Linked DNA regions of Ancylothrix sp. D3o. The main gene of each other region encodes a partner of the protein of the gene in region 3 in a complex. Links are inferred from orthologs where the notes say so. Each region holds a gene or a part of one and is shown on either strand. Other genes may lie near its edges.

The links.
Region 1: the proteins of accC (region 3) and accD are in contact, whole or in part, in a solved structure (PDB 8UXZ), measured with the Escherichia coli proteins. The link is inferred for Ancylothrix sp. D3o from one-to-one orthologs.
Region 2: the proteins of accC (region 3) and accB are in contact, whole or in part, in a solved structure (PDB 8UXZ), measured with the Escherichia coli proteins. The link is inferred for Ancylothrix sp. D3o from one-to-one orthologs.

Annotation. Positions count from the first base shown.
Region 1 is NZ_JAMXEX010000002.1:428,261-433,965, forward strand. Bases 1-2,745 are described here. They hold accD (acetyl-CoA carboxylase, carboxyltransferase subunit beta), read left to right. Parts: upstream 1-783; coding sequence 784-1,707; downstream 1,708-2,745. Other genes in these bases: NG798_RS06105 (prepilin peptidase), read left to right, coding at 1-413; NG798_RS06110 (hypothetical protein), read left to right, coding at 494-718; NG798_RS06120 (translation initiation factor IF-2), read left to right, coding at 2,014-2,193; psbV (photosystem II cytochrome c-550), read left to right, coding at 2,316-2,745. Also shown: more of psbV, read left to right, coding at 2,746-2,807; photosystem II cytochrome PsbV2, read left to right, coding at 2,902-3,405; cytochrome c6 PetJ, read left to right, coding at 3,518-3,850; map (type I methionyl aminopeptidase), read left to right, coding at 4,559-5,386; NG798_RS06155 (amidase), read left to right, coding at 5,704-5,705.
Region 2 is NZ_JAMXEX010000002.1:473,481-479,159, reverse strand. The notes cover bases 2,076-4,794. They hold accB (acetyl-CoA carboxylase biotin carboxyl carrier protein), read right to left. Parts: upstream 3,823-4,794; coding sequence 3,328-3,822; downstream 2,076-3,327. Other genes in these bases: efp (elongation factor P), read right to left, coding at 4,039-4,596; NG798_RS06320 (metalloregulator ArsR/SmtB family transcription factor), read right to left, coding at 2,636-2,989; NG798_RS06325 (GerMN domain-containing protein), read left to right, coding at 2,076-2,524. Also shown: NG798_RS06335 (ATP-binding protein), read right to left, coding at 1-84; NG798_RS06330 (DUF2993 domain-containing protein), read left to right, coding at 898-1,704; more of NG798_RS06325, read left to right, coding at 1,850-2,075; NG798_RS06305 (peptidylprolyl isomerase), read left to right, coding at 4,802-5,679. UniProt on the Escherichia coli protein: This protein is a component of the acetyl coenzyme A carboxylase complex; first, biotin carboxylase catalyzes the carboxylation of the carrier protein and then the transcarboxylase transfers the carboxyl group to form malonyl-CoA.
Region 3 is NZ_JAMXEX010000001.1:557,591-563,465, forward strand. The notes cover bases 1,360-4,274. They hold accC (acetyl-CoA carboxylase biotin carboxylase subunit), read right to left. Parts: upstream 3,533-4,274; coding sequence 2,186-3,532; downstream 1,360-2,185. Other genes in these bases: psbX (photosystem II reaction center X protein), read right to left, coding at 1,420-1,539; NG798_RS02405 (YggT family protein), read left to right, coding at 1,819-2,103; NG798_RS02420 (hypothetical protein), read left to right, coding at 3,991-4,206. Outside these bases: NG798_RS02390 (TolB family protein), read right to left, coding at 1-405; NG798_RS02395 (Ycf66 family protein), read right to left, coding at 374-1,183; NG798_RS02425 (TldD/PmbA family protein), read right to left, coding at 4,458-5,858. UniProt on the Escherichia coli protein: This protein is a component of the acetyl coenzyme A carboxylase complex; first, biotin carboxylase catalyzes the carboxylation of the carrier protein and then the transcarboxylase transfers the carboxyl group to form malonyl-CoA.

The DNA.
Region 1 (5,705 bases), on a different replicon or contig from region 3:
AATCAGGGTTAGTGGTAGGCTTAATTTTTCAAATCATTCTCGGCATCCATAATAATAACCCCATCCCTCAAATCATGTTTGGCATCTTTGGCATGGTTTTAGGAATATGGCTTCTCGATATCATCAGTATCACCGGCTCCCTTGCCTTTGGACGCACCGCAATGGGGGCCGGTGATGCTAAACTCGCCGCTATGATGGGCGCGTGGTTGGGGTGGAGATACTTACTTGTTGCCGGCTTTCTTGCCTGTGCCACCGGCGCCCTAGCAGGCAGTGCCGGTATTGCCCTTGGATGGCTAGAACGCAATAAACCCATGCCTTTTGGCCCGTTTCTTGCCCTCGGTGCCGGTGTCACCGCCATCTGGGGACAACCTTTACTAAACGCCTACCTACAAATATTCTTTCCCCTGCGCTAATTTTGTGAACCTTCACTTATTTAGTGCAACAGACGAATAAAGCCTTCATGGGAGACCCTTTTTTAGGTAGCAGGTTTAAAGTGAATTGGATAACCATTAGAACAACCAGCAGCCGGTGGGAAGCAGAATTTCTGGGAGAAATATTATCTGCTAATGAAATACCCAACCGCATCCTAGACTTAGGAGTAGCATCCTATCTGGGGATGGGAAGCCCCGCCGCCTTGCAAGTACCGCTTCAACACAGGTGGACAGCGCTTTTATTACTTAGTCCCAGCGAAGCCGAAGAACAAGACCCCAACCTGTAATAGAATAGAAAGTTTAAAAGCACCCCTCGGCAGGCACTAATCGGCATCAAGTAGGTAGAGGTTTCATGTCTTTATTTGATTGGTTTGCAAACCGGCGGAAAACCGGCCCCATGAGCCAAAACACGCAAGAACGCGAAATTGCAGATGGCTTGTGGAATAAATGTGAAAAATGCGGAGTTTTGACCTACACCAAAGACCTGCGGGCTAACCAAAAAGTTTGTTTAGAATGCGGGCATCATATCCGAGTCTACAGCGAGGAACGCATCCGCCAGTTAATTGACGCGAGCAGCTGGACTCCCCTAGATGAACAACTGCGTCCCACAGATCCGCTAAAGTTTTATGACCGGAAATCTTACGGCGACCGGCTGCGAGAATATCAAGAAAAAACTCGTTTAAATGATGGCGTCCAAACCGGCACCGGCTTACTGGAAGGCTTACCCATCGCCCTCGGCGTAATGGACTTTCGGTTTATGGGCGGGAGTATGGGATCTGTGGTGGGCGAAAAACTCACCCGCTTAATTGAACACGCTACCAAAAACCGCATCCCCGTGATCATCGTCTGTGCGTCTGGCGGTGCCCGAATGCAAGAAGGGATGTTGAGTTTGATGCAAATGGCGAAAATTTCCGGGGCACTGGAACGCCACCGCGAGGCAAAATTGCTTTATATCCCCATTTTGACCAATCCGACAACCGGCGGCGTAACAGCTTCTTTTGCCATGTTGGGAGATATTATTATTGCTGAACCTAAAGCAACGATTGGCTTTGCCGGCCGGCGCGTCATTGAACAAACTCTACGCGAAAAGCTGCCCGAAGATTTCCAAAGTGCTGAAGATTTGCTCAAACATGGTTTTGTGGATGCAATTGTGCCGCGAACTCATCTTAAGAGTACCTTGGCGCAGTTGATTCGCTTACACGCGCCGACGCCGGTGCCCCTTGCTCATGCCGTTGTGGCCCCTCCACTGCCGGTTAGCGCTATTCTCCCCGATTAAGAGTACATCGGGCGGGTCTTCCTCCGGTAGCGGTTCTCCCCCCGGTGCCGGCCCTCCCCCGCCTCCCCACCTTTGCAGATGTGGGCAATATTGTAAATTTTTATGAAAATGTCGCTACAGATAAAAAGCTACAAACCTTAGCCGGTAAGAGTTTTTTGCGAAATTCCCTCAACGATAAAACAGAAAGTGGAAAGAGGCTTTTTTGTGTAATCGGGGTAACGAATTTGAACGAAAAGTACCGCTCGGTGAGATGATATTGGTATTAACTCGGCTTCTGTCTCAATTTTTGGGCAAAACATCACCGTTATGGGATTTGCAGACTTGTCAATTGCTGAAATCGCAGAAGACTATAATTTTCCGCTTGAGGAAGTATGCCGTCTGTGCGACAAGCTGGGCATTGCTTACAAAACCCCTCAAACTCGTCTGGCGTTAGAAGATGCTAAAGCCATCATTGCTGAAATTCTGCGTTTCTCGGCAGGCGAGTGAGGGTGAAGAAATATAGCCTAAGTCTGTATCTATGCCGTAAGGGGGATGCACTCCAAAATAAGACCTTTTAGCCATAGCTGTGTTGAGTGTCCACACTTAAAGGGGATTTGTTGAGGAAAACCATGCTGAAAAGATACATTTGGCTGGCTGTAGCCACTGTATTCTTCACGTTTCAAATGTTTGTCAGCCAAGCCTTTGCGGTTGAGCTAGACCAAGCAAGTCGTACCGTTGCCCTTGATGAAAGTGGGAAAACGGTTGTGGTGTCGGTGAAAGATTTGGAAAAAGGCAAGCGGTTATTTATTAATGCTTGTTCTCAATGCCATGTCGGCGGCAAAACCAGAACGAACCCGAACGTGAATTTAGGCCCAGAATCTCTGGCCGGTGCGCTGCCCCGCCGAGATAATGTTGAGGGGTTGGTGGATTATATGAAAAATCCCACCAGCTATGACGGGTTTGTGGATATTTCTGAGTTCCACCCCAGTATCGAAAGTGCGGATCTTTATCCTCAGATGAGAAATTTGTCTGAAGATGATTTGTATTCGATAGCGGGCCATATTCTTGTTCAGCCTAATATTCTGGGCAAAATGTGGGGCGGCGGCAAGGTGTACAACTAATGTCTTGCCGATAATAAGTAAAAAGTAAAAGGTAAAATTTTGTTGCTACCTCTTGACTTTTTACTTTTTACTTTTTTCAACCAAAGGGTCACTAATGCTGCGTAGTTTCTTTTCGATTACCGTCTGGCGAGCTTTTTTTGCTGTTTGTTTAATTTGGATGGCGCTAACAATGCCGGCTACTGCGGCAACAAAGATCGATCCTTATGTGTTGCAGTATCTTAAGGCAAGTCAGCCGGTGGAAGTTCCGCTTAATGCTGCCGGTGATACCAAAACCTTTACGCCGGAGCAGTTGTCTGAAGGCAAGCGCTTGTTTAAATCAAGCTGCATTAACTGTCACGTTGGCGGTGCTACGCTTCCCAATCCGATTGTTTCTCTGTCTTTGAGTAAGCTAAAGGGGGCAACTCCTCCCCGCGATACTCTTGAGGGGTTGGTGGCTTTTATGCGCCATCCTATGACTTATGACGGTACTGAGGAGGCGGTTTTATGCCGTGAGGTACCGGCTAGTTGGTTGCCTCAAGAGACGACAGAGAATCTTGCGGCTTTTGTTTTAAGGGCTGCTGAGGTCGCTCGCGGATGGGCAACGGCTCGGTTTGAATAGAAAACCGGCATTTTTGTTCTTTCGTTCTGTACCCGCTTGCGTCGGGTGTAGACTGTGCCCGATAAAATGAAGTTTGACGAAAACTTCCTGTGTTTAGATGAGGAGAACTACCTTGAAGAAAGTTTTATCTGTTGTTTTGTTGGCTTTGGCCGCTGTGACCTTTTTCTTTAGCTCTCCGGCCCTTGCTGGTGATGCTGGTGCTGGTGCCAAGGTGTTTAGTGCTAATTGTGCGGCTTGTCATGCCGGTGGCAATAATGTGGTAATGGCCCAAAAAACTCTTAAGAAGGATGCTTTGGAAAAGTTCAACATGAATTCTTTGGAGTCTATTGTTACTCAAGTTACTAAGGGCAAAAATGCGATGCCGGCTTTTGCTGGCCGTCTGACCGCTGCTCAAATTGAGGATGTGGCTACCTATGTTTTAAACCAAGCTGAAAAAGGCTGGTAGATTTTGATGAGATAGCAGTGGAGGGTGAGAATTTGGGGTTAAATTTTCCTTGTTTTTCACTCTTTACTGTTATCTTGTGTTTTATTTGATTGCCGTCATTAAAATCTTTTAATCTTGAAAATTAAACAAAAATAGGCTTATCTTTCCAAGTTTGCGGTCGGTTTTTTTCTTGTCGGGGGTTCGCAAACGTTAAGTTATGATCCAAAGCTAATAGCTAAAAGCCTTTGACGAGGATTGAACTCGTGACCTCACCCTTACCAAGGGTGTGCTCTACCACTGAGCTACAAAGGCATTAAAAAGTGGAAAGTGGGCCGAGCTAGATTCGAACTAGCGTAGGCGTAGCCAGTGGATTTACAGTCCACCCCCATTAGCCACTCGGGCATCGACCCGCGCTTTCCACAGTTATAAACTGTAGCACAGGGTACTGGAGATTGCAAGTAGTTTGAGAAAGAAATTTTTGCTTTTTGCCGAAACTCCCTGAAATCCTTGCCTAATAAGCATTACAGCCAGAGGTAATCAAAAAGAAAGGCCCGCCCTTGTGCCGGCCCGCAGATTGGCACAAGGCCGCAGGCAAAAGCACAGGACACCGATCTGTTAAGTTAATTAAAGATGGCTGCAATATTCCCTACCCCCAGACAACCACTCAAACCGCATCCAGATGCTCACTCAGTCCGCGTAAACTTCACTCAATTGACACCAAATCATACAATGAACATTCTCACCAACCTCCTCGCCCCAAAAACTCAAGAACCCACTGTCAAAAAAACACGCCGGGGTATAGAAATTAAATCCGAACGCGAAATCGAAATTATGCGACAGTCTGGTAAAATTGTCGCTACCGTCTTAAAAGAAATCTCCGAGATGGTACAGCCCGGAATGACAACGGCTGACCTAGATGCTTACGCAGAAAAACGCATCCGTGAGATGGGTGCAACCCCCAGCTTTAAAGGCTATCATGGCTTCCCCGCCTCTATTTGCTCTAGCATTAATAACGAAGTTGTACATGGCATCCCTAGCCGCAAAAAAGTTATTCGTAGTGGCGACGTTTTAAAAGTGGACACCGGCGCGGTTTGGAATGGTTTTCACGGCGACTCCTGCATCACCATTGCTGTTGGCGAAGTCACCCCGGAAGCCGCAAAATTAATCCGCGTAGCCGAAGAAGCTCTTTTTAAAGGAATTGAACAAGTAAAAGCAGGCAATTTTCTCTTAGATATTGCCGGTGCCATTGAAGATCATGTTAAAGCAAATAACTTTTCCGTTGTCGAAGATTTTACCGGTCATGGTGTGGGGAGAAACTTGCACGAGGAACCTTCAGTTTTTAACTTCCGCACCCATGAATTGCCTAACGTGAGACTGCGTGCCGGCATGACTTTAGCCATTGAGCCTATTTTGAATGCCGGTTCACGTTTTACCCGCGTTTTATCAGACAGATGGACGGCTGTAACCAAAGATAAATCGCTGTCTGCACAGTTTGAGCATACAGTTTTGGTAACAGAAAAAGGCTACGAAATTTTAACAGATCGCAGCAAAGTTTAAAAGCAAAATCTCTAGTTAAATAGGTAGAAAAAAACCGGTTTTCTCGAAGAAACCCGGTTTCTCTGCTTCCAACTGATTTTTTTTGTGGACTTACACGCCGAACCTAAAAAAATGCGATTTATAAACAACTAATTTCTATCTGTCAATGATGGGCGGGAGAAACCAGCTTTTTTGAGTTTGTCCTATTTTTTACACCTCAAAAAAGGACACTTTAACAACCGGCTATCCCCAACCCCTTTTTAGGAAAAAATAAGACAAAAATAGAAAAACACAACACCTAACAACTTTCAGCAACCCGTAAAGCTAAACAAAATAATAT
Region 2 (5,679 bases), on a different replicon or contig from region 3:
ATAATCTTCTAAACTTTCCGTCGCCACCCAACTGTTATAATCGCGTCTGGCTTTTACAACTTTTTGTGATGAAAAATTTTTCATAAGTTATATTTTTCTCCTTCTTTTAACTTTTATGTAAAAACTTTACAAATCAGCCTTCTCGTTTGTAAAATTTTTATAAAGCTCACTTCAATAAACCGGCCTCTCAGGGAACCATTATCAAGCAAATTCTGCTTTTATGTAGGCTCGATTCGCAGCGGCTTCACTTTTTTTTGACCGGCACCCTAATTTCTCGCTTACTCTATGCTTCAAATTATAACCCTAGAGATTGCTATTATAATTTTTCCCTTTAAAAAAAATAATCAAATTACCTTCGTCATCAAAAATCAAGGAGTCTGAACCAAAAAAAAACTACCTTATGTTTTTGGAATTTGGTATCGGATTTAACAAAAAAGCCTCAACCTATATACACCTACAATAACTTTATTTACCGCCCATCTATCCTAAACAAACTCCTTTCAATTTTGAGCCTTGTTTTTTCTATATATTCCCATCAAAAGGCCACGAGTTATGCTCAGGAAAAAAAGCCCCTTTCTAAAATAAACCGCGTTTTTATAACAGCTTTGTCTACTTCATCCAACTAAAAACCGCTATAATTTTGCTCAAAATGATATTTAGTCACACCGGCACCCCCAAAACCCCCAGCACAGACGCAACAAAAACCAAAACTTTATTCTCAGCAAATTAGGCAAAAAACATCAAAAACCCCCAGCCCAAATTATCACCCATTTACTTGCCGAAAAGCCCCACATCAAGCCCTAGAAATCTTTACCAACAAACCCGCAGCCAAACATCTCAAAGCCAGGCTAAAATTAACACACCTCCCAGATAAATCAACAAACCTAAACCTTAAAAATGGAAATTTTAAGCATCCTCCTCTCACTCATCCTAACCATCATTTCCCCCGTCGGCTTCATCGCAGACAGCGCCGCCGAAAAAGCCATTCGCAATCAACTTGAAAGCGTCGAACAATTACAAGTCCGCATCGACAACACCCCCAGCTTTCAACTCATCCAAGGAAAAGTAGATCGAATTAGAATTGCCGGCAGAGGATTATACTTAAAACAAGACATCCGCATCGACACCCTCGAAATAGAAACAGACCCCCTAAACATCGACATTCAAAAACTGCGACAGTCCCGACAAAACCTAGATTTATCAGCCCTGAAATCCCCCCTAAACGCAGGCATTCGCATAGTATTAACCCCAGAAGACATCAACCGCGCCCTACAATCTCCCCAAATCACAAACCGGCTCAAAAACCTAACCACCAGCATCGCCGACTTAGCCCAAACCGAGCAAATACAACGCTACGAAATCCTCAACCCCCGCCTAGAATTCTTAGAAAACAACCGCCTTAAATTACTCGTAGAAATTCAAGAAAAAGGCTACCCAGAACGCCTTAACCTCGACATTGAAACAGCCCTCACCCTCAACCAAGGAAAACTACAATTAACCGACCTAAGCATATTAGCCAACAACGAACCAGCCCCACCCAGACTCGTCAACACCCTAACCCAACGAATAAACAGCCGCCTCGACATTCAAAACATCCAAAATACCCAAATTTTGCTAAGATTCCTAAAACTAAACCTCACCCCAGAACAGTTAGAAATAGCCGCCTTTGTCCAAGCCAAACCCAACCCGCAAACAGGAAACTAAACCCGCCACCGTGAAGTAATAAAAACAGACCAGCTTTTCCTTGTTTTCCACTCCCAAAAATGACCGGACGCTCCTCATAGCTATAGTAAAGAAGCCAGAAAGCACCGCCAAACACCCAATAATCCCCAAAAGGAGACACAAATTCATGGAAGAACAACAACAACAACCAACCCGCCGGCCACCCAGCAGCGCCATCGCCGCCATCCTAGCCGTTTTATTAGTCGGCGGTGGTGGTGCAGCCTGGTTGCTATCCAACAACAAAACCACCCAAACAACAAACAACCAAATTTCAACCCCCATTACCCCCACCCAAACGCCGGTACAAATACCCGTCACCCCCCCACCCAGCGCCGTTCAACCCACCGAAACAGCAAAACCGGCCCAACCAACCGCTCAACAAACAGCAAAAGTTTATTGGCTAAAAGACAGCGGCACCAGTACGGAATTAGTACCCGTGCCCATCGCCACCACCAAAACAGAAAAACCCGCAGATAGCCTGCAAACCGCCTTCAACACGCTTTTAACTAGCCCCCCCAGCGGCACCTTTAGCAGCATCCCCCAAGGCACCAAAATCAACTCCGTCAGCGTTAAAAACGATGGCATCCACGTTGACTTATCCCCCGAATTCAAAACCGGCGGCGGGAGTGCTGCAATGATTTCTCGTTTAGCCCAAGTCCTCTACACCGCCACAAGCACAGACCCCAACGCCCAAGTCTGGCTCTCCGTCGATGGTAAACCCCTCGAAGTTTTAGGCGGTGAAGGTTTAGTCGTGCCGGTGCCCCTGACTCGCCAAACCTTTGAAAAGGACTTCTCGCTTTAATTTTTTGGCCGTCAACTGTCATTTATTGGATGCCGTGCCAACCAACCCCCACTGCACGGCATCCAGCCGGCCTCGGCTAGGAAAGAGAAATTTAGATTTCACCCCCTTTAGCTACTCCTTAGAAGACAACGTAAAAGCCCGAAAATGCTGAGCTTGCTGCTCAATTCTCGTGGCCAGCCGGTCGCACACCAAATTACACAACTCAAAAATCAAGCCATCTTCCACACGATAATAAGCAGAAGTACCTTCAGTTCGTCGGCTGAGAATACCCGCTTGTAGCATCACTTTCAGATGCTTCGAGACATTGGCTTGGCTAGTTTCGGTAGCCTCCACCAACTCTTGTACACATTTCTCACCGTCGCGCAGTAAGTTTAAAATCTTGAGCCGCATCGGCTCACTCAAGATACTGAAATAATCAGCAACTTGCTGGACAACTTCTTGAGGGACAGGCTGCGCTGATTTCATCGGATCAACCATCACCAGGACTGATCCCCAAATTTTAGCAGTGAACCAGTCTATGCCAATACAGCGATTTACTCTCTATTTTTAACTTTCATTGCAGCTAATTTTAAGTTTTGTATCAACTTTAGAAATTAATCTCTTGATTTGGAAATTTTGGCCCGCCAGCGATTAAATTTTGCAACATTTCCTGATTTTTTTTTAACATTTCCTCTATCACACCCTAAAACCAACGTCAAGAAAATAATATCAATCTAAATAATATTTGCAACAAAACTTTGTAGAGACACAGCAGGCTGTGTGTCCCTACCATTTGGCCCTAAAAATTAACTCCCCCCCCAACCTTAATCAACCTTGATCCGCATCAAAACTTGACCATACTCGACCGGCGCACCATTTTTGCCCAAAATTTCCACCACCGTACCGGAAACCTCGGCATCAATTTCATTCATCAACTTCATCGCCTCAATAATACACACCGTCGAGCCGGTGGTAATGCGATCTCCAACTTCCACAAACGGCGGCTCATCCGGCGCCGGCGCACGGTAAAACGTCCCCACCATCGGTGACATCACATCCACCAGCTTTTTATCAGAAGCCGGCGGCCCAGCAGAAGGCTGAGCAGCTATGGCCGGGGACGGTTCAGGAGAAACCACCGGTGCTGGTGGCGCTGACAACCGCACCTCTGCCGGCCCAGACTCCGGCGGATGAACCTCTACAGAATGGCTATTTTTACGCACCGTCAATTCAAAATCGCCGCTTTTTAACATCAGTTCTGAGATATCAGTCTGATCTAAAGCCGCTAACAATTCGCGGATTTCTTTTAAGTCCAGTTGCACAGATATTGCAATCCTTTTATATATTCAACAGATGATCGGCTGCTACGCCAAACTTAGACATTCCAGACATTAAAGTTTTTTCTTGACCTTCGCTTCTTCCCCCTGCGAACTCGCCAGAGACAAAACTACATCATGCTGCCTCAGCCCGCGCAGCCCTTAATAAAGAAAATGGAAAGTTGCCTGAATTCGGGCGGCAACCCCCCCCCAGACAAACGCTTAGGCCCGTCCTAAATAAGAATCATCTCGCGTATCGATGCGAATTTTTTCACCAACCGAAATAAACAAAGGCACCTGAATTTGAGCGCCGGTTTCTAACTTGGCCGGTTTACTTCCGCCGGTCGCCGTATCACCTTTGACACCCGGATCAGTTTCCACCACTTCCAAAATCACCGAGTTAGGCAACTCAACTTCTAAAATCTGCTCACCCCAACGGACGACGTTAACTTCCATCCCTTCCTTGAGGTACTTGACACCAGGCCCAATTTGTGCAGAGCTAAGGGTCGCTTCTTCGTAACTTGCCATATCCATAAACACGAAGCTTTCACTTTCTTTGTAGGTGTGCTGCATCGTATTCTTTTCTAAAGTCGCTTGCGGTACCGTTTCACCGGCTCGAAACGTCCGCTCAACAACGCTACCCGTTTGCACATTTTTCAACTTAGTACGAACAAAGGCAGCACCTTTACCAGGTTTGACGTGCAGGAATTCAACAACCCGCCAAACGTTATCATCTAAAACAATAGTTACACCGGGGCGAAAATCATTACTGGAAATCATTTATCTTGCATGGGCATACAATCGGCATTTCATTTTACCTCGATTGCGGCACGAACGCTGACACATTCCCGGCAAAACCATCCACACCCACTGCCTACGATTCGACCGTGACGGCACTATGGCAAGATGTTGAAGGTGGAAAGTTGTGGGATCACATCTCCACCCAGCCTTTTTTCAAAACCCTGTCTCCCTACATAAGAAAAGCATGAATCAATTCAAACGCTGGCTAAAAACAATGATCGCAGCCGTACTAGCCATCACTCTGTCGTTAGGACTCAGTGCAGCCGCAGACAAACGAGATTACGGCTTGCCCGCCGGCAATGCTATCACAGACGGCAGGGCTTTGTTACGATATGCCCTCCCCCTCGACAACAAGCCGGTGCGAAAACTACAGAAAAGCATAGAAGATATTTCTGAACAACTGCGGGCCAACCGGCGCTGGAGTGCTGTTAAAAGAGATGTTAGCGATGCTCAAAGAATTATCAATAAGCCTCAAGATTTGCTCTCCAGTGTTCCTGATGAGAAAAAATCCCAAGCAGAAGCACTCATCGCTGAAATCAATCAAGCCTTAACATCTTTACAACAAGTAGCAGAAGCCAAAGATAAAGAGCAAACTTGGATTCAACGCAGCAATTTATTACTATTAGTCGGCGATCTCGAAGGCTTAATGGTGAAAGATTTCCCCTTCCAAGTCCCCGAAGAATATAACAACCTTCCCCAACTTTTAGGCCGGGCTACCGTTGAAATAGCCACCGATAAGGGCCCAATTACTCTGGTGGTTGATGGTTACAGCGCACCCGTAACCGCAGGTAATTTTGTTGATTTAGTTCAGCGCGGTTTTTATGATGGTTTAGAGTTTATTCGTTCGGAAGAGTCTTATGCTTTGCAAACCGGCGACCCCACCGGCCCGGATGAAGGTTTTATTGACCCCAAAACTGGCAAATATCGCAACATTCCTTTAGAAATTTTGGTGCAAGGTGAAAAGGAACCTCTTTATGGCACAATTTTTGAAGATGTTGGTCTTTATCGTGCTCAGCCTGTTTTGCCTTTCTCTGCCTATGGTACCGTCGCAATGGCGCGTCC
Region 3 (5,875 bases):
GCTGGCAATATAAACAATATAGCGGGCTGTGTTACTGATGCTGGGGCTGTCGGCTATGGCATCGCGGCGATTTAACAAAGGTAAATTAACATATTGCCGACTTTTAAGGTCATAAAGCAATATATTCCGGCTACCTTCCCGGTTAGAGACAAAGGCCAAATAGCGACCGTCTCCACTGAGGGCCGGTTGTTCGTCGGTGTATCGGCTGTTGAGGCCGGCGGGTTCTTGGGGGCCGGTGGGAGTACAAGCGACAACAAAGCTGGCTAAACTTAAAGCCAGCCAGCGAGAAAGAGACCGATAAAAGGGAAATTTTTTCACCGCTTGAGAACACAGCGCCAAAAAGTTGAGCAGTTTGGAAAATTGAAGGCAAAACCTAGTAGTCAAAATTGCTTTCGTTATCAGAATCATCCTCATCCTGCTGTCTGGGATTGATCGGCTGATAATCCACATATTCATCAGAGGAAGACGTTTCTGAAGGTGCCGGTGGCCGGCGGCGTTCATCTTCTGGGGGACGTCGGCGTTTGGGCCGGTTTGGGTCTACCGGTTTGCGGTTGGCCGGTCGGGACGTTGAGGTGGGAGGTTCTTCTGTCTCTACAGTGCCATCCCATTCATCATAACGGTTAGAGTTGGGGCGAGGCTCTGTGGAACGGGGTTTACGCTTGCGGGAAGTTTCCTCGGTGCCATAGCGATCATCGCTGCTGCGGGGTTTAGCCGACTTTGGCCGACGCGGTTCTTCATCTTCATAATAAGCCTCGCCGGCCCGACGAGAACGACCTTCCTCTCTACCTCGGATGCGGGGTCTTTCGCCCATATCTTCTTCTGGTTCTAGGCGTTCGAGTTCAGCATCTACATAACTGTACACTTTGCTGACCGGCCTCTCATCATCAACAATTCGTGTGTTTCGCTTGGCTTGCTCGGTTGCTACGCCCCGGAGACGGACACTTTCCACGCCAAAAAAAATAGCTGAACCGCCCAGCAAAAACTGACCGAATTGTAAAATCGGGTCTTGACGCCAGCCTTGAAAAAACAAAATCCCGCCGCAGAGTAAACCCACAGCGGCAAAAAAGATATCGTGATCTCTCGCCAAACGTGGCTGCACAGAACGCAAAAAATAGAGTCCAGCCCCAGCCACCGCTAGGCTAATGCCCAGCAAACTGCTCCAGTTAAAGTAAACGTTTACCATTGTTTCAACTCCCGTGTCAGTTTTATATTAACGAGTTCAGTCTAAAATCTGCACCTAGATTTGGTTCTGTTTAAATTTCAGCAACTTGGGGGTTGCAGCCACCGGCTGACACGCGCTGTAGGACTTGCATAAAGGTTAACACCAACAATAATTAAACCTCAGTTAGTGGGTAGGGGGCAGCTTTGATGTTGATGCCCCTTCCTTAAACTGAGGTTGGCAATTGCCATCTAGGCTGCTTATACGCGCTTGATTTTATCCTTTTGGCTGATGAAGATCAGACCGATGGTGGCTGGGACGAGCACAATTACGGTACCCAATAACAAGCTCCACAAAAAGTTAGCGAGGGATGGTGTCATGGCTTTTGGTTTTGTTTTTACAACAATTTGTTTAGTCTTAATTTTAAGCACAGGTGCCTTTTTTGAGAAGCCTCTTTACCAGGAACTTGTTTGCTATTCCCGCTCGACCGTTTTTGCCGAAACCTCTCCAGTTTAATTCTGTTAATCGTTTTAAATGCTGGCTTTGCTTTGTTTTGGCTGTTCGGTCTTCTTCTTCCCCACCACCGCACCGGCCCTCAGAAAAGATACAATCAAACATGAAAGCCCGTAACAAATCTTAAAAAATTTTCCCCTGACATGATGAGTGCTGCAACAATAGCTACCTGGGTGGTTGGCCCCTTTTTGGGTGTAATGACTTTTTTGTTTATTTTTCGCATCGTCCTCACCTGGTATCCCCAAGCCGAGTTAAATAAATTTCCCTTTAACCTGGTCGCTTGGCCCACTGAGCCGTTTTTATTCCCAACTCGTAAAATTATTCCTCCCCTTGGCGGTGTAGACATTTCTCCGATTATCTGGGTAGGAATTTTTAGCTTACTGCGTGAAATTTTAGTAGGTCAACAAGGCTTATTCACCATGTTGGGATAACTAACTCAATTGCCCTAAAAAATCCGAAGCTAGACAAATAAAGGGGCCGTGCCCCCCGCCGGCCCTAAAAATTCCCAATTACTTATTTCCCCATCATTTGCTCAACAAAATTGGTATAAACATCCCCTTCCAAAAAAGCAGGATTCTCCAGAATTTTTTGATGAAAAGAAAGAGTTGTAGGGAGGCCGGTGATCGCACACTCCCGCAAAGCCCGTTTCATGCGCCGAATCGCACCGGCCCGATCAGGAGCCCATACAATTATTTTGCCTATTAACGAATCATAATAAGGCGGAATTTCATAATCAGTATAAACATGAGAATCCATGCGAACCCCTGTACCACCGGGGGGTAAAAAGCCGGTGATTCTACCCGGAGAAGGGCGAAAATTGTGGTCGGGATCTTCAGCATTAATCCGGCATTCAATCGAATGCCCTTGCAATTTAACTTGATTTTGAGACAGTTTCAGTTTTTCTCCCGCCGCAATGCGAATTTGCTCAGCAATCAAATCTAAACCTGTAATCATTTCTGTTACAGGATGTTCAACTTGGATGCGGGTGTTCATTTCCATAAAATAGAAATTACCGTAACGATCCACCAAAAACTCAACCGTACCGGCGCCGGTGTAATTAATTGCTTTGGCAGCCTTCACCGCAGCCTTTCCCATTTTTTCCCGCAAATGGGGAGTTAAAATTGGACTTGGGGCTTCTTCAAGTAATTTTTGGTGCCGCCGCTGAATTGAACACTCCCTCTCGCCCAAGTGAATTACATTTCCATAACTATCTGCCAAAATTTGAAATTCAATATGGCGGGGACGTTCAATAAATTTTTCAATATAAACGCCCGGATTACCAAAAGCTGCTTCTGCCTCACCTTGGGCTGCGGCAAAGAGTTTAGGCAATTCAGAACTTTCTTTTACCAGGCGCATCCCCCGTCCACCACCGCCGGCAGTAGCTTTAATCATCACGGGATAGCCAATTTTGCCAGCAATTTCTAGGGCTTCCTTTTCATCAGTAAGCAAGCCTTCACTACCGGGTACTGTAGGAACACCTACCCGTTTCATCGTGTCCTTAGCCGTTGATTTATCGCCCATTGAGCGCATCGCATCGGGAGACGGGCCAATAAAAGTAATTTGATGATCGGCGCAAATTTCCGCAAAACGGGCATTTTCTGCCAAAAATCCGTACCCTGGATGAATGGCTGTAGCGTTGCGGGTCAGGGCGGCGGCGATGATATTGGGAATATTAAGATAACTTTTGCTGCTGGGGGGTTCGCCAATACAAACCGCTTCGTCTGCGAGTTGGACGTGCAAAGCGTTACGGTCTACGGTGGAGTGGACAGCTACGGTGGAAATGCCCATTTCTTCACAGGTTCGGAGAATTCGGAGGGCAATTTCTCCTCGGTTGGCGATGAGAATTTTGGAAAATTGCATCGGGGAGCTAGGGGTTTTCTCTGGGTTCGGTGATGTTGGGATGCCAAATCATTAATCCTACCATGTGGGGTATCTTTGGTTGGATTTGGGGAGGCGTGTGATTTTTTTTGAAATTTTTTCGTCACAGGTACTTGCTTTTATTTATAGGCTTGTGTAATATAGGAATTCCTTGCGGATGTGGCGGAATTGGTATACGCGCACGTTTGAGGGGCGTGTGGGCAACCTTGCGAGTTCGAGTCTCGCCATCCGCATTCAAAAAGAGAGGCGCTGCTTTTGGCAGTGTCTCTTTTTGATTTTTGAATGATTTTGGGGTGCCGGTGGATTGTGCCTTAGATCACAGATCGGCGGGGATGTCATCACCCTAAAGACGGAAAATTATCACGGTTTCAGGCTAATGGTGTCACTTTCTAAACTTGGTAAATCAGAGATTATATAGATGTCGAGTTCAAACAAACCTCATGCCTCAAATGATTCTTCTCCCCGGTGCCGTTTCTGAAATTTTTGCCAGCGTTACAGAAACTCAACAACTCACTCACGCTGACCGTTATGGCCTCCTGGCTGCTTTGATTGATGAGTCTATCCCTGAAGAAGACTTGACAGCGATTGACCGGATGTTGCGTTCTTTGCGTCGCGGTCGCATAAATGTGGTTAATGAAATTTCTTCTGTTCGTTAGGTGTTTTTAATTTTATGTTATTAGGTTTTATTAAATTTTTTGAGATGGTTATCTAGGTTTTAGGGGTGCAAGGAAGATTTTTAACAGAATCCTTAGCTGCCCTGGAATATAGATAGATAAGATTTTTTTGTTGTATTGAGGTTTATTTAGGTTGGTTCTCTGGCTTGAGAACCAACCTTTTTATTTGTTTGAGGAGGAGGGCGATTTATTTAGGTTGTTTAAATAACCGGCCCCTATTAATCCCGTGTTAGTTATTCGGCTGCTTCACCACCAACTACGACGTTACGAATGCGGAGACTTGGGCCGGCACAACCCACCGCCAAACCACTTTGGCCGCCTTTACCACATCCGCCAGACTCATCCCAATAGAAATCATCGCCGATGGCTTCGATATCTGCGAGAGTGCTAAAAACATTGCCAGAAAGAGTGACATCGCGCACCGGCTCTTGTAGTTCGCCATTGCGAATCATCCAGGCTTCACCGGCACTAAACGTAAACATCTCACCGTTCGTCATTCCGCCTAACCAATTGCGAGCATAAACACCTTCTTTGATATCGCTAAATAAATCTTTTACCGGCGTGTTTCCAGGCTGAATCCAGGTGTTTGTCATCCGCACAAGGGGAGGATAATGATAATTTAAACAGCGAGCATTGCCTGTTGCTTCTTCTCCTAATTTGCCGGCGGTTTCTCGTGAGTGTAACCGGCCCACAAGAACACCATCTTTAATCAATTGCGTTGTCGTGGCCGGTGTACCTTCGTCGTCATAAAAATAACTGCCGCGATGGCCTTCAGGAGCAGCACCATCAAAAATTTGCAAGTCTTTGGGGCCAAAAGCCCGCCCCAAGGTCATTACTTCTAATAAGTCTGGATTTTCATAAGCCATGTCAGCTTCCGAAAGATGACCAAAGGCTTCGTGAACAAACAGACCGCTTAAAATTGGGTCAATGACGACAGTGTAGGTGTTGCCTTTGACCGGCGGTAAGCTGAGGGCAGTAACGGCTCGCTCGGCAGCGCTGCGGACTTGGGAATCGAGGGTTGTGAGGTCTTCGTAGGCTTTGCGTGAGCCGGTGGTTTCCCGTCCGGTTTGAACGGTGCTACCGTCTCTAGCTGTGGCTGCAAAACGCATTTCCATGTCTACCCAAGATTGCTCTAAAATCGTGCCTTCGGATGTGACAAGGATGATGCGCTGGGCGCTGTCGCCGTAGCGGACTGAGGTAGTGGTAATTTTTGGGTGTACACTTCGCAATATGCCGGCGTAGTGTTCTGTGAGCGCTTTTTTGTCGGCTAAGGGTATGTTTCTGGGATCGGTGCCGGTGACGGGCACTTGGCAGATCGCTTGCACGGCTTTGATGGGTGCGAGGAGGGTTTCTTCTTCTCCGACTAGACGAGCTTGGGTTATGGCTTCTTCGATTCTTTGGGCTAAATTTCCTAAATGGTTAAAGCTGGCAAACCCCCACCCACCTTTGTAGGCAGCGCGAATTTGTCCGCCGATAGAGATACCTTGGCTGAGGGTTTCAATTTTTTCTCCCCGCAATAGGATATCGGTTCCATCGGATTCTTCGAGACGAATTGCTAAGTAATCTACACGCGATTTATAGCGGTCTACCAAGTCTGACAGTAAGGTTTTGACATCAGCAAGCAAGCTAGGCATGGGTTAGGGGAGTGCTT